DNA from 3 places in the Paenibacillus sp. FSL P2-0173 genome. Region 2 is predicted to be linked to each of the others. Evidence: riboswitches for the same ligand, from Rfam matches in the RefSeq annotation. Region 2 holds a riboswitch; each other region holds the start of a gene.

Region 1 (10,435 bases), on a different contig from region 2:
GGGGCCGCAAGTTTTGCGGCATTGCACAGCGGCGCCAAGCCAAGGCGTATATCATCACAGCCTTCGTGATGATTGAGGGCAGCGGTGCAGAGCGTGCACAGGCGGTGCAGCATTTCTATACAGAGGCAGCCGGGGACACATCGGCAGGCGTGCAGCAGCAGGATTACCCCCGGGTGAATCCAGCAACGATGGGTAGCCTGGCAGAGCTGGCTGGAGTGCCGTCTGTTGAGGCGTACACGGCATCTCTGCGCCGTGTCGTTGAGAGCCGGACAGCCATTTTACCTGCCGATGGCTGGGTGGTACAACCGGAAGGATTGACCGAACAAATGGCAGCGCTCAGAGAGCGATACGATTTGCAGGTGTAGTTTTTCTTTAGCTTAGAAGCTTAGAAGGGTTGCCATCTCAGTTTGGAGGCTTGATCGTAGCGCGCTTCCACTTCAGGCCAGTTAACGACATGCCACCAATCCTCAATGTATTTGTTACGCTCATTTTGATGCTTTAAGTAATATGCATGTTCCCATACATCTATCGCCAGCAGCGGAATGGACTCCCATTGAGTCAGATTCTGGTGCTTTTCGGCCTGCAAAATTTCAAGCCGTCCCGCGCGTGGACTCCATACCAGGATAGCCCAGCCGCCACCCTCGACCTTTTCGGCTGCCGAACTGAATTGCTTTTTGAATGCATCGTAGCTGCCAAAATCCTTTTTAATCTGTTCAGCCAGCGGTCCGCTTGGGTTTCCGCCACCTTTAGGACTCATGATCGTCCAAAAAAGAGTATGCAGATAATGGCCTGCGCCGTTGAATGCCAGTTCTCGTTCCCAATGTTTTACGAGGTCAAAATCACCTGTTTTTCGGGCTTCTTCCAGCTTCTTTTCCGCTTTATTCAGGTCATTCACATAGCTCAAATGATGCTTATCATGGTGAATACGCATCGTTTTCTCATCAATATACGGTTCAAGCGCATTATAGGGGTAAGGGAGCGGCGGTAGCCGATGTCCCCCAATAGGAACCGAGCGGCCGATTGAGGTTTTTTCCGTTGCCGAAGGTTGTGCCTGGCTGGACTTGACGCTTTTAGTCGTCCATGCGCCTTCTCCCCTTATGCCTGCCTGCCGTTCTCGAAACGCTTCCTCTGGGTAAATCTCACCCTCTGCCGCTACATGATACAACCTAGCAGCCCTTGCGATGGAGCCAGGTTCTTGAAAGGGGGTTGTCGAGATTAGGAAATATTGGCTTTCATGTGCCGCGTGTAATACAACTCCGGCAGATTTTGGCTGCTGACGCAATGCATGACTGTGCTCGCTCAGCAGACCGAGCTGTCGTACATACTCCTGTGACTGACGGTTTGCGGTTTGCAGCAAATCGTCCAGTCGACGATTTAATTCTTGTGAGTCAGGCTGAGAGTTTAAGGCTGACTCTGACAATGGCATCTTTACAGATGATGATGCGTCTAATCCCCTTGACTGTTTTGAATGTCCAGTGAATTCGTGTGTATGTGCTTGTGGAGCAGCCGACATCTGTTTCCATTCCTGATGCCACGCCTGATCTGCCGGATCGAGTACGCTCCGTTGCTCTTCTAGCAACTCTATGGCGGTGCGTTCCGTCTGTTCGAATACAGTCCGCCAATCATCCAGCAACCGTACATAAGTTGGCTCCAATCCCTCGGTAGCGGATTTAATCACTTCCACATGCCAACTTTCCTGCTGCTTCCAATGCCGAATTTCCTCCAGCACACGTAAGGGCAGGAAAGACCCATAAGTACTCAGCATCGTTTTTTTACCTCCCGTATCCTACTATGGCTATCCGGCGGATCTGGCAGATCTGCCCTGGATGCATACGTACCCAGTATATTCGCTGTCTCATCAGGAATATGTCTATGAACTCCCTTAATCCGGTCACATCTGTTACGTAAAACAATGAATACCCATGGAAAACGAAAAAGAAGCCCAGCTACGGCACGGGTTAAGTGTCCATAGGCAGGCTTCTTCCAGGCGAAGAATAGAATACAGTTCTTCGAAAAATTTACTTCGTAGTCGTTTGTTTGTGGGCATCAGCGATGGTTTTCTTGTCCTCCAGCTCCTGTACACTGCTTAGAAACGTCGATACCCGTCGCAAATATTCACGAGGGTGCTCTCTGAAAATAAGCTCATGTATCCCGTTTTTAACAATCCATACACTGGAAAGCGGGTTGGTTTGATTGGCAGCGAGCTTTTCCGCAATAGGATAAGGAGCTTTTTCATCCTGTGTACCATGCACAAACATGATCGGGAACGGATAGTTTTCCTTTTTAACTTCCTGATATGGAATTTGATGCAAGCTGGTTCCGTTCAAGACTGGAAACAGCAACTCCAGAATTTCCAAAGACGGATGTCTTGGCAGATTAATTTGATTGTGAATGTTATGGTACAGCGTATCTGGCTCCAGCAGGAAGGTGCTGTCCAAAATCATTGCGTCCACATCCTTGGTTTGCAAGCCCGCCTGAAGAGCGGTTCCTGCCCCCATGGAGAAGCCCCATACGATAATCTCCGACGAGCCGCGTTGCTTCGCAAGCTGAATTGCTCCGAGGAGCTGTTGGGATTCTGCTTTGCCTCCGGTTGCGACTGCTTTGCTGTTTTGTGACGCAAATCCATAATCGAACATGACCACATTAAAGTTCAAACTGTGGGCATAATGCGCCAGATCATACATGGGAATCCAGCTTTCTTCGCGGTTAGCCCCATAGCCATGACTGAAAATAATCGTTTTCCGCGATTGATCCGCCGGGATATACCAGCCTTGTACCATGCGGCTACCATCCTTGGCAGGGAAGCTGACTTCCTCATAAGGCATGCTTTTGGCCTGCATCGGATTAGAGTACAGTGGTGCAACGGTGGGATTCGTAAGTACCCATGCGATGTAAGCATGCAAGGCAATAAAACAAAACAACAGAAAAAAGACGACCGACAGCAGCAGAGCAATCACAACGTGCTTGAACCGCAGCAGACGGGGATTAAAGAGTGGGGTGGACGGCTCCTGAACAGCGGTCTGTAGCTGAGCGTTGCGCTGGGATGTCGAAATCATGTAAGAGCCTCCTTATATAAAATTGATCTTCGTTTCATAGAATTTAGGTATAATTCCACTTGAAAATAGTAGTGTAGATCCGTATAGATACCTATTATCGTATGATGGGGATTATCCAAAGTCAACGCCTGAACCGGAAAAGTAAAAATGATGCAAAGAATTGTCGATGTTTGTTCTCGTTCTGTAATATGGTTGTCACAAAAACATCGGTTTACAGTAGCCGCGACTATTCTATATAATTTATGTAACCATGTTTCATAGTGTGAAACGAATATGGATACAAGAGGAGCGGTTCACGATGGAAGACCGTAAATTAACCGTTCGCGCTGTAGAGCGTGCACTTGATATACTGCTGTGTTTTACCGCAGATTCGGATCTTGGCCTGACGGAGATTGCCTCCAAAATTGGTCTACATAAAAGCACGGTTCATCGGCTGCTGACTACGTTGGAGGATCGGGGCTTTGTCGTTCGGAATGCCGAAACGGAAAAATATCGACTTGGCTTCCGCATTTGGGAGCTATCCACGCACTTGTCCCAAAGCGACGAGCCGGCGGTGTTGTTACAGCCTGCAATGGAAGGACTACGTGATCGTCTGGGCGAGACGGTCAGCTTGTACTTACGTGACGGCAGCATGCGTATTCGCATACAAGCCGTGCAGAGCAATCAGGCGATCCGCAGGGTTGCGCCTGTAGGTGCGCGTATGCCGCTGGCTGTAGGGGCCTCCAGCAAAGTGCTGGCAGCCTTTATGCCGCCGCAGGAGCTGGAAGCCCTGCTAAGCGGGGATGAATGGCCGTCCTCAGTAGACCCGGAGGTCTATAAAGCCCAGCTGCAGGACATTCGCGAGAAGGGCTATGCGACCAGCTATGAAGAACGGGAGCCAGGGGCTGCTGCTGTGGCTGCCCCAATTGTAAACCGGAAGGGACAGGTCACTGCGGCTTTATCTGTATCCGGTCCGGTCAGTCGGCTTGCACCCGAGACGCTACATGACTTTGCTCCGATTTTGATTGAAGCGGCGAAGGAAATGGGGCTTATGCTTCCGTAACAAGAATGAACACAGTTGAAGCAAGCAGAGTGATTTGATGGGGAGCGTCTCCTTGGTAAAGGGAACCTAGAAGGGTTGCCAAAGCCATAAATTTAAAGTAGTCTGGTAAGGATGGCGGGATATCTGTTATAGCCGCCTCATGTGAATAGAAGTATCACAGTTACTGGGGGAGCCTGTAATGCCGGGCTGAGATGGAATCGTGCAAGATTCCGGACCCTTTGCACCTGATCTGGATCATACCAGCGTAGGGAAGTAATCGGCCATTGAAATGTATACGCGGCTGCTGTCTACAGTGGCGCATTGGAATAGGATTATTCCACATGCGTACTGTCTGGATAGCTGCCTCGTTAGATTAGCCGGTTCCCTAGGGAACCGGCTTTTTTGCATAGATCAGCGCCACCCTGGGAATGGTTCCGGATCGGTGTGTCATTTCATCGAAACGGGAGGAATGGACAATGAAGCCGACAGAAGTAGAAGGAACAAAAGGAACAGAATTGAAATCAACAGAAGTAAGATTGGTAGGAACAAAAGAAGTTGAGGTAGAGAAGACAAACGGGGAGCAAGCCAGAGGGGTAACGCCCTTTCCAGGGAGCCGTAAGGTATATATTCAAGGCTCACGGCCGGACATTGCCGTGCCAGAGCGGGAAATTGCTCTTCATCCTACACATACGCCGCAGGGCACGGAGCATCATGAGCCATTGCGTGTGTACGATACGAGCGGTCCCATGACCGACGAAGCCTATCAGGTCGATATCCGTCAGGGCCTGCCTCCATTACGGCGAGCTTGGGCCCTGGAACGGGGCGATGTGGAGGCTTACGAGGGACGCGCCGTCAAACCGGAGGATAATGGACTGAAACCTGGCTCCAAACGGGAGACAGTTGAATTTCCCGGCGTGACCAACCGTCCGCTTCGTGCTTCGCAAGGTCGTACAGTGACGCAAATGCATTATGCGCGGCAAGGGATCATTACGCCCGAAATGGAATTTGCGGCGATCCGCGAAGGGGTGGAGCCTGAGTTTGTACGGCAGGAGTTGGCTGCTGGACGAGCCATTTTGCCTTCGAATATCAATCACCCGGAAAGTGAGCCAATGGTCATTGGGCGTCATTTTCACGTGAAGATCAATGCGAACATTGGTAATTCTGCGGTTACCTCCTCCATCGAGGAGGAAGTGGAAAAAATGACCTGGGCTGTGCGTTGGGGCTCGGATACAGTTATGGACCTGTCCACAGGCCGTAATATCCATACAACACGTGAATGGATCATTCGGAATTCTCCTGTACCGATTGGGACTGTACCGCTGTATCAGGCACTTGAAAAGGTGAACGGCGAAGCAGAAGCGCTGACGTGGGAGCTGTATCGCGATACGCTGATTGAGCAAGCGGAGCAGGGAGTGGACTATTTTACAATTCATGCGGGTGTATTGCTGCGGTATATACCGATGACGGCGAATAGAATGACGGGAATCGTATCCCGTGGTGGGTCGATCATGGCAGCCTGGTGCCTTGCGCACCATCAGGAGAATTTTTTGTATACGCATTTTGAAGAAATCTGCGAAATTATGAAAGCCTATGATGTGGCCTTTTCTCTCGGGGATGGTCTACGTCCGGGTAGCATCTATGATGCGAATGATGAAGCACAGTTTGCAGAGCTGGAAACGTTGGGCGAGCTAACGCAGATCGCCTGGAAGCATGATGTTCAGGTCATGATTGAAGGGCCAGGACATGTCCCTATGCATAAAATCAAAGAGAATGTGGATTTACAAATGGAGATTTGTAAGGAAGCTCCTTTCTATACCTTGGGGCCGCTCACGACGGATATTGCCCCCGGATATGATCATATTACCTCAGCCATCGGGGCGGCGATGATCGGTTGGTTTGGGACGTCCATGCTGTGTTATGTTACGCCTAAGGAGCATTTGGGTCTGCCGAATAAGGATGATGTCCGCGAGGGTGTCATTACCTACAAAATTGCGGCACATGCTGCCGATCTGGCGAAGGGTCATCCACGGGCACAGCAGCGGGATGATGCTTTGTCCAAGGCACGCTTTGAGTTCCGGTGGCGGGACCAGTTCAATCTGTCGCTTGATCCCGAGCGGGCCTTGTCCTACCATGATGAAACGCTACCGGCAGAGGGCGCCAAGGAAGCACATTTCTGCTCGATGTGTGGTCCCAAATTTTGTAGTATGCGCATTACGCAGGACATTCGCGCTTATGCAGCGGATAAGGGGCTGAACACTCAAGAAGCAGTAGCTGCCGGGATGCGTGAGAAGGCAGAGCAGTATCGGGATGGAGGTCAGTAAAACGAACGTGTGAGTTTAGGAAAAATGAATTAAAAAAGCCGTGGTTCTCTACAGTCGATGTAGGGAACTACGGCTTTTTAGCTTATGTAAAGCGGGATCTTGCAACCGGATAAACGGCGCCTTATTTTTTACCCATTTTTTCATTCAAAATGTCCTGAAAGCTGAGCTTCTTCTCCGAGCTATCTTCTTTCTTCTGCATACTCACCGCGTTGGCACGTTGGTATTGGTGGTGAAAGGGCATCAGGGTGTGGACGGTTAAGTTCATTGTATTCATGTAGGTCATTCCTCCAATTCCATATTGTCAAATTCAGATTGAGTTGCTTAGGACGTCTGTATAGGACTATTTGTATGTACTTGATGTCGTGATGCTATGTAGGTTGCTTGGTAATGTTTCAATCATTATACCCACATTTTTTCAAAGTAAAACGCTTTTGACATAAAACAGGAAGATGGTCATATGTGTCCAAAATGTCGATTAGGAGGATGGTCGTTTTAGAGGAAAATGTGCCTAGGTCTAAAACAAGGGCTAGAGGCCCGTTTTCTTAGTTTAGTAGTCGGGATTGTGTTATTTTGTCGAATAACCTTGTAAAAGGAGAATTTTGCGGAATCCAAGTCAGGATTGAGGCAGTCTGGTGGCGAATTAAAGTGTCAAAGTTGTATTGACTTTATGTTTGGTAGTAGATACCATGAACTGGTTGTCAGCGTATTTTGGCAACAAGAGTCAGCCAATCCATCTGGCGATTCATCCTTTGAAATGTTAGAGAAAGGATTAGAGCATATATGAAAAAAAGTATTGCAGATATCGCATTTATTATTCTGGGTGCGTTTTTTTTCGCGCTAGCTGTTAATCTGTTTGTGATCCCGAATGAGTTTGGTGAGGGGGGCGTTACAGGGGTTACGATCATTTTGTACTACCTGTTTCAGTGGTCTCCCTCGATCGTCAATCTGGTGATCAATGGCTTGCTGTTGATTGTCGGATATAAATTTTTGGACAAGAGAACGACCCTGTACACTATAATTGCGGTCGCTTTTAACTCGCTGTTTCTACATTTAACGGTCAACTGGCGGATTGATTCGCATGAGCCGACGATTAATGCTGTATTTGCCGGAGTTTTGGTGGGGGTCGGCATTGGCTTAATTGTACGTGTAGGTGGCACTACGGCGGGAACGGTCATTTTAGCCCGAATTGCCAACAAGTATCTGGATTGGAATATCAGCTATGGCCTGCTGTTTTTTGATTTGATTGTCGCGTTCTCTTCCTATTTTATTATTGGTCCAGAAAAATTGATGCTAACTATCGTTATTTTGTACGTTGGTACGAAGGTGATGGACTTCATGATCGAAGGACTAAACCCTAAAAAAGCGGTCATGATCATTTCGGAGCACCAAGATAAAATTGCCGAGATGGTCATCACGAAAATGGATCGTGGAGTTACCGTCCTGTCAGGCCACGGATATTACACTAAAAATCCAAAAGAAGTGCTGTATATCGTCATTAGTAAACAAGAGGTGTCAGCGCTTAAAAAGATAGTGAAAGCCATCGACACAGCAGCATTTATCACCATTCATGACGTGCGGGACGTGTTCGGAGAGGGCTTTTTGGATATTTCGAAGTAACTCGCGTGCGAAGGTAGGGTTATAAGAGAACGTGGCTAGAAGTCGGTCCTGAGGGATCGACTTTTTTTGTTTTATATAAATAAGATGAACTTGAAAAATGAACATCAAAACGGAGTAGGCGGAATGGTGCTGTACAAGCGAAGCACCATCCGACTGCGCAGTGGCGCTATAGGTAACTCTTAAGTTCGGTTTATATAAATAAAAAAATACCCCCGATTGCAGCTTTATCTGCAAAACGGGGGTTCTTCACATATGAAGTTCATAAACTTAGCTTTCGATCATTTGACGCAATACGGTTTGCAGAATACCACCGTTGTGGTAGTAGTCGATATCGACAGTGCTGTCCAGACGGGCAATTACCGGGAATTCGAACTTCGTGCCATCCTCGCGTTTAGCCACAACCGTAAGCTCTTGACCAGGCTTCACGTCATTGTCGATGCCAAGAATGTCAAACGTTTCACGACCGTTCAGACCCAAGCTGGACCAGCCATAGCCTTCCTGGAATTGCAGAGGCAGTACACCCATGCCGACCAGGTTACTGCGGTGAATCCGCTCGAAGCTTTCGGCAATGACAGCCTTAACACCCAGCAAAAGCGTACCTTTGGCCGCCCAGTCACGGGAACTGCCTGTGCCGTATTCCTTACCAGCAATGACGATCAGGTTTTGATCGGCTGCCTGATATTTCATGGATGCATCATAGATGGACATTTCCTCATCCGTTGGCAAGTATTTGGTCACGCCGCCTTCAGTACCTGGAGCCACATTGTTGCGGATACGGATGTTGGCGAATGTACCGCGCATCATGACCTCGTGGTTACCGCGACGGGAGCCGTAGGAGTTGAAGTCCTTGCGTTCCACGCCATGCTCCTTCAAGTACAGTCCTGCCGGGCTGGAAGGAGAAATGTTGCCTGCTGGTGAGATATGGTCGGTTGTGACCGAATCATTCAACAGGGCAAGCACACGGGCATTACGGATTTCCTTGATATCCTGCACGCCATCCTGAAGTTTTTCAAAGAATGGTGGATTTTGAATATAAGTTGATTTTTCATCCCATTCATATAGTTCGCCTTCAGGAACCGGAATGGAGTTCCATTTTTCGTTGGCAGTAAATACATTCTCATATTTACGACGGAACATATCCGGGCTGAGAGACAGGCTGATGGCTTCCTTGATCTCCTCGGAGGTTGGCCAGATATCTTTCAGGTAGACAGGCTGATTGTCCTGATCGTAACCGAGCGGATCATTCACCAAATCAATGTTCACTGTGCCTGCTAGCGCATAAGCGACAACCAGTGGCGGTGAGCCGAGATAGTTGGCTTTTACTTGCGCATGCACACGACCTTCAAAGTTCCGGTTGCCGGAAATGACTGCTCCAACCGTCAAATCATTGTCTGTGATGGCTTGACTCACTTCGTCAGGAAGTGGGCCGGAGTTACCGATACAGGTTGCGCAGCCGTAACCTGCTACATGGAAGCCGAGGGCTTCGAGCGGTCCGATTAATCCGGCTTTTTGCAGGTATTCCGTCACGACGAGGGAGCCTGGTGTCAAGCTTGTTTTAACATAGCCTGGTTTTTTGAGCCCGCGCTGCACTGCTTTTTTGGCCAGCAAGCCCGCACCGAGCATAACGCTTGGATTGGAGGTATTCGTGCAGCTTGTGATAGCTGCAATAACGACTGCTCCTGTACCCAACTCGCTGGTGGAGCCGTCCGGATGGGTCAGAGGAATCTTCTGTGCGATTTTTTCATCGCTCAGTCCATAGCCGCCTTTGTCCACCGGGGTACGGATAATGCCTTCAAACGTTTCTTTCATGCGGCTAAGCTCAACACGGTCCTGCGGACGTTTGGGTCCCGCGAGACTCGGTACAACCGAAGCCAGATCCAGCTCAATGGTATCGCTGAATACAGGGTCCGGCGTATCGGATGTGCGGAACATGCCTTGCGCCTTGTAATATTCCTCTACGAGGCTTACTTGCTCATCGGAACGTCCGGTGCTGCGCAGGTAGGCCAGCGTTTCCGCATCGACAGGGAAGAAGCCAATCGTTGCGCCGTATTCCGGTGCCATGTTGGCAACTGTCGCACGGTCAGCCAAGCTGATGTTAGCCAGACCAGGCCCGTAAAATTCCACGAATTTGCCGACTACGCCTTTTTTACGCAGCATTTGCGTTACAGTGAGCGCCAGATCGGTGGCGGTAGAGCCTTCCGTCAGACTGCCTGTCAGCTTGAAGCCAATCACATCGGGAGTGACAAAATACAGCGGTTGCCCCAGCATACCCGCCTCTGCCTCAATCCCGCCGACACCCCAGCCAACAACACCAAGGCCGTTAATCATCGTGGTATGGGAGTCTGTTCCCACGAGGGAATCTGGAAAGACGACTGTTTCGCCGTCAATGGTTTTGGTGGCGGCCACGGAGGCGAGATACT
Region 2 (10,435 bases):
TCGCTGTGCTGTATCCTCGCTGACATCCTTAATCGATATGTAAAGGGCCTCTTCCCCAATGCGGCTGAATCCTATTCCGTGTTTCTCACCGTCATCTTCAATGACACCTGTATTGCCCTCCAGCAGCCTACGGGTTACGCCCGTGATGTCCGTTCGGTTAATATCCGGAGTACTTCGGGAAGCTACGACCTTAAATTGACCGTTATAAAATAAAGTCTCATGCTGGTTAACCGGTTTACTTTTAATAATCCCGCTGAGCATATCAGCGTCAACCGTGCGCACCATAAAACCGCCCATCTGCGCTCCTTGAATCCTGCATGCTATATACTGGGCAGGCTGATGATCCTCTGTCACAAAAGAGCTTACTGCACAACCATTTTGCAGCCATTTAATCTGCTGGACCGCACTTTTCATCTCACGATTGTCTCGCCCGACCATCACATGATACTGCTCATCCAGCACATAAAAGGCCCCGCCGCTTTCACGCTTAAACCCTTCAGGATACTGGCGTGTTCCCTGATTTAGCATATCTCTGCCCAGACTGGACGACAGCTCCTTCAGTTCAGTCTGCCATGCGGCATAACGCTCGGTTATGCTGCTGGAAAGTTCCTGTACCTCATACTGGAGCTGCTCGTTCTGAATCTCCGCCAAGTGACCACTGAATTGCCGCACAACAAACCATTGAAGCACAGCGGCCAAGAACAATGTCACACCCAGAACGATCAGGTACAGGATCAGCTTTTGCCAACCTGGTTTCAACAAAGCCCATTGCTTCATGCTTCCCTGTCCCCTCCATTCTGTTCAAGACGGCTCAAAATAGCCTGCATCAGGCATTCCAGCTCGTAGCTGACCAGCGGTAGCCGTGCGCACAGCAACCGGGGAGTGCGGCGCTGGAGTGCAGCAAACCTCGCAGCGGTTTCCGTTGCCCCGTCCGTCAGTAGGATCAACTCGCATGTTTTTGCGATATATAAGCGATCCAGCTCTTCCTCGCCGTATTCTCGCAGATCAACAACGTAAATATCATGACGATCGTCCATATGCTGAAGTGCGCTGGAGACAGCCAGGGTCACTCCTGTATGCCGTGCAGCATGATACTGATGAAGGAGACGCATACCTTTTTCCCAGAGGGCATGTTCAGCCGAATCAAATCGTTCACAAAAAAGACGCAACGCCCGTTCTGTATTGACATCTTTCAAAAATGCCAAAACGCTGATATTATACATGTAGTTCCTCATTTCTTACTTCCTGATTGGAGTTGCGCAGTTCTTATGACACCCCAAAACATTCTATTTGTTGACGACAGCCCTATGGTTCTGTCCCTGCTTGAACGGACCTTGACGCAAGAAGCATTCACCTTACATACCGCTCACACGCCCAAAGAAGCCTTACAAGTGCTGGAACAGCACCCGATTGATGTGGTAGTTTCCGATCTGCTCATGCCTGGTCTGGATGGGATTACCTTCCTTCGCATGATTAAGAAGGATTATCCACATATCGTACGAATTATTTTGTCTGGTCACCTGCATACGCAGTCCATTTTATCGGCGATTAACCAAGTCGGTGTGTTCCGTTTTTTGACGAAACCGCTGGAGCTGGATGATGATACGCTAAAAAAAATACTGTATGAGGCGCTTGATCAGGCCAAACTCAACCGAAACAGCCTACATGCAGACCAGAACGTAGCTTCCAACCTGTCAGTTTTTATAGACAGCATTTTGAATGCACCGTACCGACCCTATGTGCTGCTGAATGAACAAGATATCGTAACCGCTGTACACATTGCACTCGCTGAGCTGTATCCTGTCGGCTGCTCACTACGTCATCCTGACGGGGAAGGTATTCAGTTAACCACGCATTCATTATATATACCGTATGAGGAGTCGGAATCTTCCGATCCCGACTTATACACGCTGGATACACTGACCCTCGGCCATTCATCGTTACGCCTTATCCGCCTTAGCGAGATCGCCTGAGTGACGGGTGCCGCCCTTTAACACGGCGGCTACCCCAATCACAGTCAGGCATACATACATCCACAACATCCCCATCGTCAGCAAGGGGTGACGGATATAGTTTTTCAAATTCCCCCATGTATACAGCACCGGACGGAAGAAGTACCAACGTTCCAGCGCTTTTCGCAATCCGCCCTCTTCAGATGACATCGTACGATCCATCACCGAAAAGTAGTAGGCTTTTTTACGTAATACATCGTGCAGATACACCTGTTTTTCATCATGGTATACCCGTGTAAATACCGCCCGGCGAATGACTCCGCCAGACTCTATATAACGCAAGGTCGGCTGTATTTCTTCAAAAGCAATTTGCTCCGCATTAAACCCGCCCGTCGATTCGTAAGCGCTCATTCGCCAGAAGCGTGCCGCTTCAATGGAGCGTTTTCCCAAGGTCTCACCCGCATTGTTAATCACATTTCGCTCAAAAACTTTCACTTTGGAAAAAAAATTATTTGCTTCCGAATACGCCTCTTCCGGAACGACCAAGGCGCCAATATCCTGATGATCGTCAAAAAAGTCAATGCTCTGCTGAATCAGATGTTCGGCTAAAATCATATCGGAATCCAATACAAATATGTATTCGGCACCCAAGCGTTTCGCTTCCTCAACTGCCCTGACCCTAGCGACTCCCCGCTCCCCATGGGGAAGCTCCAATACCGTTACGGGTACTGAACTCCCTGCCGACAGCATACGAATCGTCTCAACGGTCCGGTCATTGGAGCCATCATCAGCAATTACAATATGCAGATCCTTGTAATTTTGCCCCATACAGCTTCGCAAACAAGGCTCTATCGTCCGTTCATTGTTGTACGTGGAGAAGAGAATGACCACTTTGTCCACTCTGTTCCGCCTCCTCTACCCAATCTTCCATCAACTGCTCAAACGCAGCAGCCGTATGATCAAAATGGAATCTTAACGCATATTGATACGCCCGCTCACGGATGGCCATGTAATCTTCGCCGCCCTTTGCTGCTCTTTCCATTTGTTCAGATAATCCTCGGATGTCGCCGTGAAAGCATAGATACCCGCTCTTCCCAAAATCCGTTGCATCCACCAGACCCGGTGAATTGCTGACAATGCTAGGGGTTCCAACGGCTGCCGCTTCGGTAATCGTCAAACCCCAGCCTTCACGTAAGGAAGGAAATACGAGCGCGTGGGCACGACTCATCAGCTCCAGCTTATGCTCTGCTGAAACAAATCCGTAAAAGGTAATATCGGCTTGCGATTGCCCCTGTTCATCCGGTTCTCCGTATGTCAAACCATACTGTTTCATAATCGGCACTAATTGTTCTGCCACATAGGTTTTATCGGTTTTTCCGGCAATCCATAACATAGCCTGAGGGAACTTTTCCTTGAGCTGCCCAAAGGCCTCAACGACCAGATCAATACCTTTATATTTGACGAAGCGCCCAGCATACATGAAGGTCGGATTAGGCTCCTTCGTTAAAAATTGTTCGCGCGGCCAATGATCAAACTCAATGCCTTCCGGTAAAAGATGAACACGATCCGGGTGAAAGCCCAGCTTAAGCAGATCATATCGGGTAGACGGAGATACCGTAAGCGTCCGATCCTTACGAGCCAGCTTAAGCATCAAGGGCTCCATATGAAACCCAATAACATTTAGCGGGAATTTGGCGTTCTCAAACCATATTTCCCTTGTTAGCTGATGTATGAAAAAAATCCGTTTGGATGCCTCCACCCAAAATCGGGTAAAGAATTGATGCGTATTTGCCTGGTTAATCACATAATCGATCTTCCCTCGATGACGACGGTAATAGCGCATCGCATAATAAATAACACTGTATATGTTCCCTTTTCGAATATACGTAATACCGTCAATAATTTCATGCTCAGGCATCCCCTCAAATTGGGGTGAAAAATGAATGAACTGGAAACGTCCTTGCTGTGAGCGTTTAAGCATTTCATGGGTAAAAATTTCTGCTCCCCCGCTTTTAGGTGAACGAATGTCACGCCAGGAAAGCAATAGAACTACGGTTTTACCGTCCTGTTCATGTATGGTATTCATGGGGTAAATCCCCCTTTATCTTTATTTTGAACAAATGCACATAGGCGTCTATCACAAAGTAGAGAGCCATAGCCCCGTAAACTATGAACTCAGATAGCAAAAAATCTACCGGATCTGTGTGGGCAATATGAAAGGCTACTAATAAAGCCGCGGCTCCTGCCATCAGACTGAACATAAATTTGCGTCTGCCCACCAATACGTGCACATGCACAAAAAACAGCACGATGGAAAATAGCCAGTACACCCATCCTCCCCATGGAATATAGGCCTCGGCCGATTGGTAAGAGACTCCGAATAATATGGGAATAGAGGAAGGGAACACAAAGGTCGTGCCCACATATACACAGATTGCAGCTATAGCCATTAAACCGGCATAGACGGCAATCAACTTGCCCAAAGCTTGGCGGTCATGCCCCTGCGCACCGATCTTTGGAATAAAAGCAGCAATTAGGCTATACGAAACGTAATAGACCAACTGGCTGTACTTCAGCGCAATGGCATAGCTGCTGGCCTGCTCAGGAAAGTAATGCTGTACATACAACATGTCGATGGAGATACAAAACAAAATGAATAAATTCGTCATAAGGCTATCGGTGAAATCCTGACCCAATGATTTCCATAACCCAGAAGGGATATGTTCTCCACTGTATGTGAATAAGGACAAGCCACGAGCCGAAACGATCCAGCCGTGGAGCAGCGACAGCAACATTCCTCCACAGCTTGCTAACAGTAGGGCTTCCAGCTTTAACCCCAGTGCAGCCAGAACAAAAAACAGGCTCAGCTTCCCTAATACCTCAATGTAATAGTTCACATTGAGCGCCAACATGCGTTCCCTGCCCTGTAAATCTCCGCGGCACGAACTTACAAGAATATGCAGTCCGATCAAGCCATACAGCATGAACAGCGGGCCGGATTCGACGCCTAATAGCGAACGCAGTAACGGATGAAAGATGAGTAAAATGATCATGGCAAGCACGGTTAGCACCAGAGGTGCTTTGAGTAATAAAGAACCGAGCGGTAAGCTTCGTAGCGCAAGCTTTTGGTCTCCCTTAGAGACCAGTTTGGCGGTTAATAGCTGGATGGATAAACCCAAAACGGATAAAAGTGCAAAAAGTGCCAGCAGCGCATTCGCCTGGCCATAAGCTTGTCCGGTAAGATACCAGCTCGCTGCAATGTGGAAGAAAAAATTAAATCCGTTAAGCAGCACATTAAAGAGAGGGAACATCAACGATCGCAATCGGTTGTTCACGTTATTATCTCACCCGCCGATCCAGTCGCCAAATATCAATGATGGAGCGTAAAAAACGAATAGAATCCTTCCAGACATGAATGTGCGATCCATCGCGGTCAATACATTTGACGGGTAATTGCAGCACACGAAGCTGGAGTCGCTTGGCAATAAACATCATTTCTAGATCCAGCGCCAGTCCGAGCTGTTCCTTTAAATGCGGAAACATCCGTTTCACTGCAACCGAACTCATCACTTTAAGCCCAGTCTGCGAATCTACCACACCTGTTGGTAAAAAAGGACGGGAAATGACCCGCTTACCAAAGCTGACAACAGATCGCAATAAAGATCGATTCTCGGCGGTCATATCCTTGGTTCCGATCACGACATCATAATAGCCCTGCTGAACAACATTAATCATTCTGGCAATATCCTCAATAAAAAAGGAGTCGTCCGCATCCACAAATACGTAGTAATCCGCACCTATGGTCCGCATCCCTTCCAGATACGTCCCTGCCTTACGTGTATTGCGTCCCAATTCCCTTGTTTGAAGCAGCGGGCTAAGATTCTGATTAATCCTGTTTACGGACAAGTCCGTTGCTGCCTCCAGCGCTTTAATCAAGGCATTGGTACCATCGTGACTGCCATCATCAATGAGATAAATCGAACCTTCAATAATATGGCTGCGGATAAAGGCTTGCAGTCGTTCAGCAAAGGTTTTGACATGAACAAAACGTTGCTCTTCGTTATATACAGACAAGATAAATGCAATATGTTGGCTTTTGGTCGAATACTCGGGATAGAGCAAGCTTTGTATTTCCGAAAGCATTTCTTCGGTGTCATTGGCTTGCCAAAATAGCAGCCGCAAACGGCCTACTCCGGTGATTTGCACCATATGCTGATCACTGAACGGAATTGTTACATCCGTCACCAGTAACAATGGCATTTGCGGAAATTGGCTACGGATCTGATTGGCTTTCCGCACCGCCTGCCCCGGCTCCCTATAATCAATCAGGCAACAACATGCGTTCTCGTAGACTGAAGCTGCCTCCGTGTCCTCGCACTGTATATATTGGTAAAAACAAATCACATTGGGATAATCAATAGCCCTGTCGTTATCGCTAAAAATGGCTATAGGTCCCTGCACACAAACCTCTCCTTTTCCTCCGAATAGTTCTATTTTGTTGAAAAAGAATTAAGAATGTTTGCTTATAGGAGTTAAATTAATGTCCAAATACTTCATATTTCCTTAACAAAATAGCTGACACTCCATGATATATAAGGATATAAGAGAAGAAAAACTGATTTTCATATTTGATAAAAATAGAGTATTTAGACCTGATTCATTAGAACCAAAACCATCAGAATTAGTTAGCGCATCTATATCGAAAATTAGTTCTTTTAGATCAACAGAAGGAAATATATATGGTTATTTTGTCATAGATAAATAGAAGAATAAAACAGATTCGCACGTCCATACTATGGACAACATGTCATCTTGAGGATTTTGCAAAAATCCGATAAGCGACTTTCAATGAACAAGATATAGATCGAAATGGTTTAGTTCGTCTATATTTTGCACTTCGGAGCGACTGGAATCGAATTTTGTGAAATCCTTTCGTTATGAAAATGAAGAGAAGGAAGGTCTTTCTATGGAAGCATTTTATGTCAATCGCGATGGGTCATTATCTACTCCATTACGGGGAAAGGATGTGTTGGCAAATCCTCTTTTGAACAAAGGTGTCGCTTTCACAGAAGAAGAACGCAAAGATCTGGGTTTGGAAGGAATCCTTCCTCCAACCGTCCTTTCATTGGAGAAACAGAGCGTACGGGCATATCAGCAGTTTCTCGCACAACCCACCATGCTGCGTAAAAATGCTTCTCTCAACGACCTTCACAACCGAAATGTCGTACTCTACTACCGGCTGCTAACCGATCATTTGAGTGAAATGCTGCCCGTAGTCTACACGCCGACCGTAGGAACCGCGATTCAAGAATATAGTCACGAGTACAACCGCCCTGGAGGCGTATATTTGTCAATAGATAACCCGAATGGTATTGGACAAGCATTCTATAACTCTGGATTAAGCGGCGAGGATGTGGATCTGATCGTCGTAACAGATTCCGAAAGTATTTTGGGGATTGGTGACTGGGGCGTCGGGGGGATTAACATTGCTATTGGCAAGCTTGCAGTATATACGGCTGCGGCAGGCATTCATCCTGGGCGGGTGCTGCCAATTGTACTGGATGTAGGCACGAATAATGAAAAGCTGCTGAATGATCCACTGTACATCGGAAACCGCCATAAACGAGTTCGCGGAGAAGCCTATAACCAGTTTATTGATACTTTTATCAGCAAAACGTTAGCGCAATTCCCGAAGGCGCTTTTACATTGGGAAGATGTGGGCAGCGTTAATGCGCGCCATATTATAGGAAAATACGGTCAAAGCATACTCACCTTCAACGATGATATACAAGGTACAGGAGCAGTGACCCTGGCTGCGATTCTTTCGGCGGTGGGTGTCACCAAGACTCCGCTGCGTGAACAAAAAATACTTGTTTTCGGCCCAGGGGCTGCAGGGATCGGTAACGCTGATCAAATTCGGGGCGCTATGATCGAGGATGGCCTTTCCGTAGATGATTCATTCAAGTCCTTTTGGGCCTTTGATTATCGCGGGCTGTTAACGGAAGATATGGAAGACGTATTGGAGTATCAGAAACCGTATGTGCGCAAAAAGGATGAAGTCAGCTCATGGACCCGGTCGGGTGACGGCAAAATACCGCTACTGGAGGTCATCCGTCAGGTGAAGCCTACGATATTGATTGGAACTTCCGGTGTAGCAGGTGCCTTTTCTGAAGAAATCATCAAGGAGATGGCGAAGCATGTAGAACGCCCGATCATTATGCCCATGTCCAATCCTACAAACCTTGCAGAAGCAGTACCCGAGGATTTGATCCGGTGGACAGATGGCAGAGCACTGATCGCAACCGGAAGTCCTTTTGAGCCCGTTACCTATAACGATACAAATTTTGAGATTGGACAGGCGAACAATGCCTTTGTTTTTCCGGGACTGGGTCTGGGTGCGATTGTGGTTAAAGCCAAAAGGATTACCCCTGCGATGTTTACAGCGGCAGCAGTTGCTGTTGCCAATGGTGTAGATTCGAATACGCCTGGCGGTGCGCTACTCCCTCATATCCGAAAATTACGCGAAGTTTCGTACGCTGTTGCGATTGCGGTTGCAAAAGCCGCGATTCAGGATCAGGTAGCGCAGGCGCACATTTCAGATGTGGAACAAGCTATACAAGATGCAATGTGGAAACCGAAATATGCCAAGGTCAAAGCAGTGGAAAGTGTAATTCATCACCCTCACTAAGCCCAAAACACCTAACTAGAGGAAATTTAATATTTTGTACACTATGTTTGACATAGCATATGAACGAATGTACAGTAATAGTCAAAAGAATAGAAGTCCACTAGGGGAGCCACTATGGCTGAGACAAGAGCGTATCTTGGACCCTTTGAACCTGATCTAGTTCGTACTAGCGTAGGAAAGTGGAGCCTTCGTATATAAGGTTTCAAGCGTTTTTTGCGCATTGGGCCTATTGTTGAAGCCGCTCCATTTTTCCGGGGCGGCTTTTTAGCGTTGTTCCGGAATTATATTCTTACAGGACTTCTTGCTCTTCAATTTAATGGAGGTGGGGAAATTGAGTTTTACACAAGAACTCCGTCGGCAGGCGGACGGCATTTTTCAAGCGATTTTTGAGCATCCCTTTGTGAGAGGTATTGCTGAAGGAAGTTTGACAAGGGGACAGCTGATTCACTATGTAAAACAGGACTTTGAATATTTGAACGCCTACATGCGGATATACGGCATCGCAATCTCCAAATGCACGAATCGGGAGGACATGGCTGTATTTAATGAACAAATCTCTTTTATTCTCCACAGCGAGGTTCATCCGCATCAAAATTTCTGTGCTGTCGCAGGGGTGAGCTATGAAGAGTTGCAGGGATATCCGCTCGCTCCGTCGGCCCATCACTATATCCGTCACATGCTGACGGTTGCGCATGAGGGCAGCCTGGGCGAGATCTTGGCTGTGCTGCTGCCATGTATGTGGACCTATGCCGAGATTGGTCGCAGGCTGCTGGATGAAGTAAAGCCGGATGAGTCTCATCCGTTCTATGAATGGATGGGCTTCTATGGAGACCAGCTTGATGATACAACACTCAAGTTCCGAGAACGTGTAGATGCTTGGGCAGAAGGCGCAACGGCTGCTGAGCGAGAGCGGATGATTGAGCATTTTATACTGAGCTGCCAGCTGGAATATAAGTTCTGGGACATGGCCTATAAGCAGGAAGAATGGCCGGTCCAGATACAGGAAGCGGTCTTGGAATAGTCAGCCTGGCAATTCGATGCGTGAAGTACAGTTAATGCCCTGTTGAACCACCAACTATAGAGAGGATAATCATTATGAGTACATGGGAAAAAAGTTATTCGGATCTCCTGACGAAGGTACAAAACAGCAAACCCCTCGTTCACAATATGACCAATGTGGTAGTCACTAACTTTACGGCCAACGGCCTGTATGCATTGGGCGCCTCCCCGGTGATGGCCTATGCACCCGAGGAAGTAGCAGACATGGCAAAAATAGCGGGAGCCGTCGTGTTAAACATCGGTACGCTGAACCGCGAACTGGTGGATGCCATGATCATTGCTGGACAATCGGCGAATGCACACGGTGTTCCGGTCCTGCTAGATCCGGTCGGTGCGGGAGCAACGAGCTTTAGAACCGAATCGGCACTGCGAATCCTGAGAGAAGTCAAAATCTCATTGGTGCGGGGCAATGCAGCCGAAGTCGCGCATCTTGTTGGAGAAGCGCGTGAGATTAAAGGCGTAGATGCTGGTGACAGTGCTGACAGCGGAAATGTCGATCTGGCAATTCGGGCTGCTCAAACGCTCAATACAATGGTTGTCATTACTGGAAAAGAGGACGTCATCACCGATGGGGCCGAAGCACGAATGATAAGCGGTGGAGACGCGCTGCTCACGAAGGTAACCGGAGCAGGCTGCCTGCTGACCTCTGTGTTAGGTGCCTTTGCAGCTGTTGAACCCAGCCTGCTGCTCGCAGGTACAGCAGGCTTGGCATTTTACGGTGCAGCAGCTTCCCGAG
Region 3 (10,435 bases), 1.4 Mb from region 2:
TGAAAAAAGGTGACTTAGTGTTCTTTTCAAGCGGTAGCCGTGCCACAGGACGCAACATTACCCACGTAGCAGTCTATATGGGCGGGGGGAAAATTTTACACACTTACGGCGGACCTGGCGTGACCATCTCCGATTTGAACTCCAGCAACTGGAAAAGAACATACATTAAAGCACGCCGCGTGCTGTAACTCATTTTGAAATATGCGAGCCGGGACGAAAAGTTCCGGCTTTTTTATATACCTTATGCTATTCTGATACGGTTGGTGTTCTGAGTGAATAACCAATACCTCGTTCCGTACGGATCATTTTAAACTTATACCCTTTATCTACTTTAACCCTCAAATGTCTGATATAGACGTCTACTACGTTCGTATCAACGATATAATCATGTTTCCAAACATCCTTCAGAATTTGCTGCCTGCTACAAACTTGGTTAAGATGTATCGCCAGATGAAGCAAAAGATCAAATTCTTTCGGAGTTAGTTCCAGCTTTTGTCCCCCTCTGCTCACCATTCTGCTTGCATTGTCTATATGTAAATCACCCGCTTCGATCGCCCTTTTCACATCACGTTCAATACCAAAAATCCGCAATAAATTAGCCACTCTTGCCTGAAAAACTCTAGGATAAAAGGGAAGAACGATCACATCATGTGCCCCTTGTTCAAAGCAGGAAACAATATGGTCCTCCTCATCTGATGAAGTCATTGCAAATAGCGGGACATGAGGATGGTTTTGCTGCAAAATGCGAATCAAGCCTTGTGTATCCGCCTGTTCATCTCCTATGTTCAGGAGTAGCAAATTCACCGGATTGTGGGCTGCATAAGAGCTTGCATCCGATGTATTGCTAACATGTACCACCTGATAACCTGCCTGCTCCAATGGAAGAACAATTACGGGAGACGCTTCATTTACATCCACAAGTAAAATTAACGGGCTCATCTTTTCACCCACCTGGTTTGGACATAGCATTACATTGGATACGAACAAGTTTGTTATAAGCCATTAAAGCATATTAATATTATTGTAACAAAAAAGCAGAAAATCATTCTCCAAAGAATGGCTTTCTGCTTTTATGGTTTAACCCAAATAGCGATGATACAGACTTCTTGCTTTTGCCACGTCCTTTGTCCCATGGATCAACGCTCTGCCATCTGCAAAAACAACCAAGCGATGCTCGCTTGTACTAAAGGAAACCAAAAACGGATTCTGCTCTACTTCTCCTTCTCCCAAAGAAGCAAATCTATCTGCTATTTCCGCAAGATTCAGATGTGTCGGGTTTGCTGGTCTAATTTGAACGGTATCCCTGCCGCACAAAACATCTGTTTTCTGCCGATGAGAGGCCGACAAGTAGGGATACGTCGGTTGGTTGCCGCAAGAAGGACAATTCTCCTTTTTAACGCTATCTACTGCTATCGCTACATACTCATTTTTCCACAAATCAAACGAAAGCAGCTTTCCTCTCAAATCTTCTGGATATCCACCCAGAAGTTTGAAAGCTTCCGTAGTTTGGTTAGCCGTGACCATCTGTACGGCCTGCGGAATAATCCCGGCGCTATCACAGGTTTCACCACCAAACGGCACAGTTCCCAGCAGACAGTGAAGACAAGGCGTTTGACCCGGTAAAATGGTGTAGGTTACACCATAGCTGCCCACACATCCCCCATAAATCCAAGGAATCCGATGCTTTAGTGCCATGTCATTCATAAGAAGTCGGGTATCGAAATTATCGGTTGCATCCATTATGAGATCTACCCCCTGGATCAACTCTTCCAGCTCTTCCACCCTAACATCCAGTACATGTGCATGTATAACCGTTTCCGAATTAATATCCTTTAATCTTCGCTGAGCAGCTACTGCTTTGGGACATCTTTGCGCAGCATCACTTTCCTGAAAAAGCTGTTGGCGCTGCAAATTGCTCCATTCCACATAGTCCCGGTCTACGAGGCTCACTGTACCTACGCCCCCGCGAACAAGTGTTTCCGCAATACCTGTGCCTAGCGCTCCAACACCTATGATTAATACGTGAGAGGAAGCAAGCCGACGTTGTCCTGTCGGTCCAAAGGGTGTGAATCTTTCTTGTCTGGAATAACGGTCACTTGGATGTGTTCCTCCTGCACCGGATTTGTCAGATACCTTCATGCCTGAATCATGCCTTCTGTCGGACTGCTCGCTGAAGCGTAACGTTTTACAGGAATCATCCCCGCCTCAAAACCATATCTTCCAGCACGAACAGCCAGTTTCATGGCCTCAGCCATTTTTACTGGGTTCTTCGCTCCTGATACGGCTGTGTTCAACAAAACAGCATCTGCCCCCAACTGCATAGCCATTGCCGCGTCACTGGGTGAGCGAATACCCGCATCGACAATAACCGGAACCTCCGCCTGTTCAATAATTAGCTCTAATGAAAACGGATTGAGCAAACCATGTCCTGTACCAATCGGTGAAGCTCCAGGCATAACGGCGTGTACTCCAAGCTCTTGTAGCCTCTTGGCTAGAATCACATCGTCCGATATGTAGGGCAGCACGATAAAGCCTTCTTCTAACAGCTTTTCACTAGCTTTCAACGTTTCAAAAGGGTCAGGCAGCAGTGTCTTGCTATCCCCAATGACTTCCACCTTAATCATATCGCACAAGCCGGAGGCTTTTGCCAATTGGGCAATACGAATGGCCTCCTCTGCTGTTGTAGCCCCTGCTGTGTTGGGAAGAAGTGTATATCGGCTCAAATCCAGCATATCGAGAAAATGCTGCTTATCCCGTTCCTCCAAGTTCAATCTCCGTACAGCAAACGTCAATATTTCCGTCTCAGCAGCCTCTACGGCTTGGGATTGGATATCCAGATCAGTGAATTTTCCTGTTCCCAACAACAACCTTGAGGTAAAAGATGCTTTTCCAATGGTTAACATGATCAACCGCCTCCCACAAAATGTACAATCTCTAGGCAATCTCCATCCTTCAGTACTGCTTCATCATGATCTTCACGGGTCAATATACGCCGATTCAGCTCTACCACTACAGTTTTCACCTTTACATCAAGCTCATGTAGCAATTGATCCACATGAGTGATTCGATTAGAAAAGGTCAGGCTCTGGCCGTTAATCGTCAGCTTCATAAGCTTTCCTCCTTGAGGAGCTCAGAAGAAAATCTACTTATCCCAAGTTCAGCTGCACCAGCCCCATTAAGCATAGCTGCCAGCGCACGCCCGGTAGCATCACTCAGCAGGACACCGTTGCGATAATGCCCGACGGCAGCATATACGCCCTCGACCCCAGGGACAGTGCCTATAAAAGGATGACCTGATGCGGCCTGCGGACGTAAGCCCGCCCAAGTGCGTATAAAAGAAGCTTCACGGACGCGCGGCAGCCAAGCAGAGGCACGTGCCAGCAACCCCTCCAAGCCTCCTACGGTCACCTCTTCGTCATATTGATGCGGAAGGCTCGTTGCCCCAATCCAAAGCTCGTTATTCTGTTTAGGCACGAGGTAAATATCATCAGCATAAATGGTGTATTCTAACGGGTGATCCTTCAAGGAGACCGCTACCGCTTCGCCCTTGACCGGATAAAGTGGATATTCAAATCCAACCTGCGCTAGCAATTTCATGCTATCCAAGCCTCCGGCAATAATGACCTGATCGCAGGAAAAAAAGCCACTATCTGTTCGAACACCGCAAACTCGACCATTCTGTATGACCAGTTGCTCTGCCTGTGTACCAGACCATACCGTTGCCCCCAGCACCGCAGCAGCACCTGCATAAGCACGGCAAAGCTGGACAGGAGCCACTTGTGTCTCTTTTGAACGATATATTGCCCCGATCGCTTGTTCATCCAAACCTGGAATTCGTCGGGCCAATTCCTTCGCATCCCACCAGATAGGACAATCATCCTCTCGCGTTTTAGCAGCTTTCCAGCGTTTTTGGCCTTCAGTTTCCGTACGGAAAGGAGTCACAAATCCTTCTGTACGGAATTCCACCGAAATACCTGACAAACGCTCCAGATCACAGACAAGCTCAGGGAATGCGTCTCGACTTATGCGAGCAAACCGTGCCAGCTCAGAGTCGGTGAACTCTTCACTTTCCGCTGCCAGCATTCCAACCGCTGCTCCTGAGGCTCCCTCACCCGGGATCAATCGTTCCAGCATGATCGTACTTCTTCCCTCCTTGGCCACATGGTAAGCAATGGAACTGCCGATGACACCTCCACCTATGACCAAGCATTCAGCGTGTCCTATCGCTCTTGCCTCTGTGTGTATCTTTGGCATTTGTTCCGTGTCTCCTCTCCATAAACCATTCTGCTTTCAGCTTGCCTCTACTCTCGTTTTCTCGCTACAGGTTGTGAACTACAAGATCTGCCATTCGCCTGTATTCCAGCGCAGCTGCAACGGGCGACTCAGCCTCCCATATACCAGACATCACCGCAATTCCGCTTGCTCCGGCCCTATAAAGCTCCGGGATATGGTGCGGTTGTATGCCGCCCAGCGCGATCACCGGAATGTTCGACAGCCTGCAAATATGTTCAAGCTGAGCTAAACCCCGTGGTACAATACCGGGCTTACAATGGGTCTCATATATGTGACCATAAAGTACATAGTCCGCTCCTACCCGCTCGGCAGTCTGCGCCTCCTTCAAGGAATGCACAGATACTCCACAGCGTGTACCCTTTGGAAGTAGGCTTTTCACATCCGCTACAGGTAATCCATTAGCTGGTAGCTGGACGGCTCCAACCAAAGTAAGTAAAGCTACATCCACACGATCATTTACTACAATTTGTTGCAAAGGAACTCCCTGCTCCACCATGCTGCGAGTCAAAGATAGCAATGCAGAGGCACCATTCTGTTTTAAACGTGCGTGTACATAATGAACATACGGACAAATCACAGCAGCCACTTGGGCTGCTTGTGCAAAAGTGCCCTTTTCCATCGAAATTGCGTGTAATTCGATTTTGTCTTCACCTCACATTGGACTAAAAGATCTAAGCTTAGCCAGTCACGTCTACCAGCAGTAATGAAAGAGGATTGTATGTGAATCGTCTACGGAAGCTCGAACAACTTAAAGTGAACGAAACGCAAAAAAACCACTTCCCCAAGGAAGTGGTTTAACGAACGTCCAATAATCGAACGGACAATGATATCCGTATACGTGTATCGTCCCACGCACAAACAAAAATAAGATGGTGTTGCCTTGTTTGTACGGCGCTCACTTCCCTACGCTGGCATAACCCAGATCAGGTGCAAAGGGTCCGAAATCCATTTATTCCGTCTCAGCCGCATGGGCGGCTCCCCTAGTGTGACTATTTTATTGTATAAGCTAAAGATAGCTTAGCATATTTTCCTAATTCTGCAAACCCCACTTCGTGTGAAATATGCAGAATTGGATTTAGTTGATGTTAGTTAACTTTACTTGACCACTCTTCCACATTCCACGTTTTGGTTACCCAATCCTCGTAAAAGTCCGGTTCGTGAGATACAAGCAATACGGTCCCTTTGTATTCCTTCAAGGCACGTTTCAGCTCATCCTTAGCTTTAACATCCAAGTGGTTGGTAGGCTCATCGAACAGTACCCAGTTGCTTTCACGCATTAACAGTTTGCAAAGACGGACTTTAGCCTGTTCTCCACCACTGAGCGCAGATAGCGGACGCGTGATATGCTCATTCTTTAAACCGCAACGCGCCAAATGCGCTCGTACTTCATGCTGGTTCAAATGTGGGAATTCATTCCACACATCGTCAATCGGTGTAATTTTCTCCGCCTTTACTTCCTGCTCAAAATAAGCGGGCTGCAAAAAATCACCTTGATAGGTTTTTCCACTGATTGGCGGTATTTTTCCCAATATGGTTTTGAGCAATGTCGATTTACCGACACCGTTGTAGCCAACAATAGCAATCTTTTCGCCACGTTCAATCGTCATGGACATTTTAGGCAAAAGGGCATGCGTATAACCAATCTCAAAATCAATACCCTCAAATACCGTCTTTCCGCTTGCACGTGCTTCTTTGAATTGAAAGGTTGGCTTCGCAGCTTCTTCAGGCTTATCTATACGTTCGATCCGATCAAGTTGCTTTTCACGGCTCTTTGCTCGGCCTGATGTAGAGGCACGCGCTTTATTACGCTGAATAAAATCTTCCTGTTTCTTAATAAAGTCCTGTTGCTTCTCATAAGCATCAATATGCTGAGCTTTGTTCAGATCCGCCATTTCAAGAAACTTTTCATAGTTAGCTGAATAACGGGTCATCTTGGCAAATTCAAGATGGTAAATAACATTAACGACCTGGTTCATAAACTCAGTATCATGTGAAATAAGAATAAAAGCATAGGGATAATCCTTCAAATAGCGCGTAAGCCATTCAATATGCTCTACATCCAAATAGTTGGTAGGCTCATCCAGCAGCAGGACATTTGGCTTTTCCAACAGCAACTTAGCAAGAAGCACCTTTGTCCGTTGCCCACCGCTAAGTGCAGATACATCCCGGTCCAGTCCTATGGCCGACAGACCTAGTCCATTCGCCATTTCTTCAACCTTCACATCAATGAGGTAAAAATCCCCCATATCCAGTTGCTCCTGAATTTCACCCATCTGTTCCAGCAGCACTTCCAACTCTTCAGGAGAAGCATCCCCCATTTTGTCAGTAATCTGCATCATTTCCTTTTCCAATTCCAACAAAGGAAGAAAAGCGTCTTTCAAAACATCACGTACCGTTTTGCCCGGTGTCAGCTTGGTATGCTGATCCAGATAGCCGTAACGTACACGTGGAGTCCATTCCACTTTACCCTCATCCTTAAGCAATTTTCCAGTCAGAATGTTCATGAGTGTCGATTTACCGACACCGTTAGCTCCTACCAAACCTACACGTTCCCCCGCAAGCAATCGAAAGGAAACATTTTTAAATAATGCGCGGTCCCCAAAGTTGTGAGATACATTTTCTACAGTCAATAAACTCATAAGCTGTTTTTGGCTCCTTATTGTCATCGGCGCTGCCGACTGTTCTTATTTCATATGCATTTCGTTTCTTTCAAAGCTTTATTGTAGCACATTCTGCAACCATATCGGAATATGGAAAACAGCGATTTTTAAGGTTTTTGATATGGATCTGCCTAAAAAAAGAAAAACCACCCATGAAGGTGATTATTTTAAGCCATTATAACATTTGTACTCAAAGTATCCCGCAGCTGCTGCAGATTTTTCATCCGCAAAACGTTCACTCGCTTTAAAGGGAGCTGGACATGAATCTCTATAAAAATATTTCATCCCAGTATCTGGTTCTATGCCGCCTATAATGTCTTGCTTTCTAACGACTCTCCCACCACCAAATCCATAGTTATTGTAATACCTGTCTCCGACCGGAATGCCTTGGATAAACGCGATCAGACCCACATCATCTACTGTGTTGTACCACTCCTCTTGCGGAATGAGCGGTAGCGTGAACGTATAAGTTATGCCGTTACGTGCAGCTTTTTCGTTATGGACATTAATAATTCGCGCCAGGTCCTCTTGGACGCTGCGAACGATGGTGGAACGACGTATTTGCTCAAAAGTTTCTGAATTATTCAGTAAAGATATAGGGGTCTGGTCCTGAAGTTCCTTTTGAAAGCCCTCCACCCACCTGTGATTCCGCGCATCATATGCGTGCACATAATTATCCAAGGTGAACCCCACACTGTTGCCTACTGAATCAACATAGGCATATGGCTTTTTTTCGCTCCATTTGGGACCTATGGCAGCTTGTCCATGCTCGTCGGTATAGGCTTCTGAAGTGAACGCATAATAACCGTCATAATCTAGAATTACAATGGCTGGTATGTAATCCAATAATGCACGTTGTGCTACTATATCCCCATCAATGCCTACATTAAGAAAAAGGGTGTGCAGGAACGTGTGCAGCGCTGCTTCTTTATCTACACGAAAAAACTTATCCGATCCGTATCCGGCCTCGCGTTCTTGACGTTCATTCTGTGAGAGCATAACCCCTGCATCCTGAACTGCGGTACGGAGAGCCGACGTATATTTCATTTCTAGCTGCTGCACTTCACGCTGATTCTGGACCCGTAAGTCACTAACTACACCAAAGGGCAAAAACAAAAGTATAAATATGACTGCAAAATCAGTAATCTTCATTCAGAACCATGCCCCCGTAAGAAGCTGTAACTGCCGGCTTTCCGCTATCTGCCCCACCGAGAAGCCATGATTTGTACAAGTCCGCAGGAGTCCGATTCGTATTATGTAGCCGGACCGTAAAATAATCCCCGGCCATCAAGGTATACCGACGTAGCTGATCTGATTTTGGCTGCTGATTGTCAGGAAACAGTACAGGTAAGATTTGCGGATTATAGTACCCATCATATACAGTTTCATAATTGCCCAGAAAACTGTCTGGCTTCGCGGCATCTGCATAGTCCGGTACATACTTTTTGTGCATATGCTCCAAGTCAACTTCGTACATATTGCCTGTCAATTCCAGATCACGCATAAAATCGTTATACATCGTCGGTGTAATGTAACCTTTGGTTCTTACCATATCAACAAAACGTACAGTTGAATGATATGTATTTAACCCGGATATATCTTCCTGCCGTTCAGCAGCTTGAGCTGCGGGTACGATGTACAAAAGCAATACAGCGATCAGCGCCCCTAGCAGCTTGGATATTGTTTGAACCACTTCATTCCTCCCCCAATTTCTCAAAACGTACAGATGTTATGTCCCCATTCCCATTACGCTGTGGGTATATGGAATATAAAGAAGAAGCATCTAAGGTCGATACATCAGGCTCAAACGGTTCAGAATACGCATCGTACTCTGTCCCGTCGACATGAATCGAAATCCCCTCCTGTAAGTTCATGCGAATTGCCTGCATTACCTGAGTTCCTTTTATCCGTTCCGGCAACCCCACCCCAGCAGTACGGGCTATTCGCCCTTCAGAATGCTCTTCCTGCTGTGATCTTAATTCCAGTGCACCATCCAGCTGGCTGGACAAGTCTGCTGCCGTTACACATGCGGTTATGAACAGAATAACTGACACACCAAGCCGCAGCATGCTTGAAGCGTGATCAGACATACTCTCATCCCCCTTATGATTATTATCTTTACTGTAGTGCTTAGGACTGGGTAAACAACAATCCACGGACAACGTTCGATTTGTCCTTGACGATTTCAGCCTTGAATTTGCCACTTGGATTTACGTATTCATTCTCTTTCTCATTAAGCGTATTCGTGATTTTCCCAGTCTTATCACTGCCGCCATTCACGGCGCCATACTGTTCACTGTCTGGGCTAATGTTCAGAGCATTACCGTACCACTGGCCTGCCATATTTTTGCCGGTTTTAATCTGAATGCCGAATTGGTCCTTCCCCTGAAACTTCCGCAGCGCATTGGTCACCTGGGAACCGCTAATCGTTGTGCCGTCATATACCGTAAAAGAGGCCTGAGACAATTCGGTCTGGATATCAGCAAAATTGTTTTGTGCCGTTTTAGTCGCCTCCTGGGCTGAAATAAACAGTATAACTACAATCGTAATTAGAGCGATGGTCAAAAATATCCCAGCGGCTACCTTTAAAGCTGTTGATGCGTTATTCATTATTTTTCTCTCCTTAGCTTGTTATTTTGTATTAGTCATAATAGAACTTTTTCACTGAATTTTTTGTATTTGCTCATAATAGTTATCCATTTGAACAAAGCTCATACCGATCAACGGAATCACCAAATATAAAAAGATAAGACCATACATCGGGGCAAAACCAATCATCCTCCCCCAGATAGCCTTGCTGTCTATTATTTTTTCATACTCCTGTTTTCTTTGTTCGAAATAGTAGGACATATAGGATTCCAAATCATCGAAGGCCTCTCGAATCGTAATTTTACCCAAAGACAAATGGAGCTTGTCCACTAGACGTTGAAATTCCGGCAAAGGTGCCTCTTCTTTTAGCAAGTCGAGAGCTGCCTCTGGCCCGTGTTCATAATGAAGCAAACATTTTTGCAGAGATCTTTTGAATATAACTGAAAATCTGTTCAGCCACTCCAATATCTCCTCGACAGACATTCGTTCCATAACCCGTAAAATGGAAATAACCGTTTGAAATTGATACACCTCATGCCTCATATCCAACCGACGCATTTTTCGTTGCAAATATAATAAAAGCATAGGCATTTGATAGGCTACATACCCAACAATCAAACTAATCAGTACTTCCCACCACTTGATGTATTCATCATTCCAATCTTTCAGCTTTTGGAGGATACGCCGAGTATTTGTGGATAGCTGTTCAGGAGTAGCAGTTCCATTAGCATTATGCTCTAAAACAACGTACGTTTGTTCGTATGTGCTGTTCGCCCTCATGTTCAGCGAATGCATGATTTTGCGATCAATCTCACTCTGCTTCGAAGCTTCTTTTTGCTCCACCGGACTTAAACGTCCAAACATTTGACCTGATTGTACTGGGGCGTGAAGGA

What was found. Region 2 has a riboswitch for thiamine pyrophosphate ahead of tenA (thiaminase II). Riboswitches for the same ligand answer to the same signal wherever they lie in the genome.
Region 1: another riboswitch for thiamine pyrophosphate. It lies ahead of thiC (phosphomethylpyrimidine synthase ThiC); the one in region 2 lies ahead of tenA (thiaminase II).
Region 3: another riboswitch for thiamine pyrophosphate. It lies ahead of MKX30_RS02180 (thiamine phosphate synthase); the one in region 2 lies ahead of tenA (thiaminase II).

Annotation. Positions count from the first base shown of each region.
Region 1 covers NZ_JBBOYK010000004.1:284,857-295,291, reverse strand. Annotated here, with positions in the region: gene MKX30_RS21255 (lipoate--protein ligase family protein) at 1-365, shown strand, start outside; gene MKX30_RS21250 (Fe-Mn family superoxide dismutase) at 386-1,765, opposite strand; gene MKX30_RS21245 (alpha/beta hydrolase) at 2,019-3,056, opposite strand; gene MKX30_RS21240 (IclR family transcriptional regulator) at 3,355-4,098, shown strand; TPP riboswitch at 4,254-4,366, shown strand; gene thiC (phosphomethylpyrimidine synthase ThiC) at 4,554-6,398, shown strand; gene MKX30_RS21230 (hypothetical protein) at 6,520-6,672, opposite strand; gene MKX30_RS21225 (YitT family protein) at 7,179-8,015, shown strand; gene acnA (aconitate hydratase AcnA) at 8,283-10,435, opposite strand, start outside.
Region 2 covers NZ_JBBOYK010000001.1:1,935,421-1,945,855, forward strand. Annotated here, with positions in the region: gene MKX30_RS08495 (ATP-binding protein) at 1-777, opposite strand, end outside; gene MKX30_RS08500 (hypothetical protein) at 774-1,223, opposite strand; gene MKX30_RS08505 (response regulator) at 1,269-1,973, shown strand; gene MKX30_RS08510 (glycosyltransferase family 2 protein) at 1,941-2,852, opposite strand; gene MKX30_RS08515 (glycosyltransferase family 4 protein) at 2,812-4,038, opposite strand; gene MKX30_RS08520 (transporter) at 4,022-5,287, opposite strand; gene MKX30_RS08525 (glycosyltransferase) at 5,292-6,413, opposite strand; gene MKX30_RS08530 (NAD-dependent malic enzyme) at 6,919-8,640, shown strand; TPP riboswitch at 8,733-8,835, shown strand; gene tenA (thiaminase II) at 8,972-9,661, shown strand; gene thiM (hydroxyethylthiazole kinase) at 9,736-10,435, shown strand, end outside.
Region 3 covers NZ_JBBOYK010000001.1:535,820-546,254, forward strand. Annotated here, with positions in the region: gene MKX30_RS02150 (C40 family peptidase) at 1-188, shown strand, start outside; gene MKX30_RS02155 (response regulator transcription factor) at 247-939, opposite strand; gene MKX30_RS02160 (ThiF family adenylyltransferase) at 1,078-2,139, opposite strand; gene MKX30_RS02165 (thiazole synthase) at 2,136-2,903, opposite strand; gene thiS (sulfur carrier protein ThiS) at 2,906-3,109, opposite strand; gene thiO (glycine oxidase ThiO) at 3,106-4,254, opposite strand; gene MKX30_RS02180 (thiamine phosphate synthase) at 4,319-4,912, opposite strand; TPP riboswitch at 5,177-5,285, opposite strand; gene MKX30_RS02185 (ABC-F family ATP-binding cassette domain-containing protein) at 5,379-6,932, opposite strand; gene MKX30_RS02190 (hypothetical protein) at 7,116-8,105, opposite strand; gene MKX30_RS02195 (hypothetical protein) at 8,092-8,646, opposite strand; gene MKX30_RS02200 (hypothetical protein) at 8,648-9,043, opposite strand; gene MKX30_RS02205 (hypothetical protein) at 9,084-9,563, opposite strand; gene MKX30_RS02210 (hypothetical protein) at 9,615-10,435, opposite strand, start outside.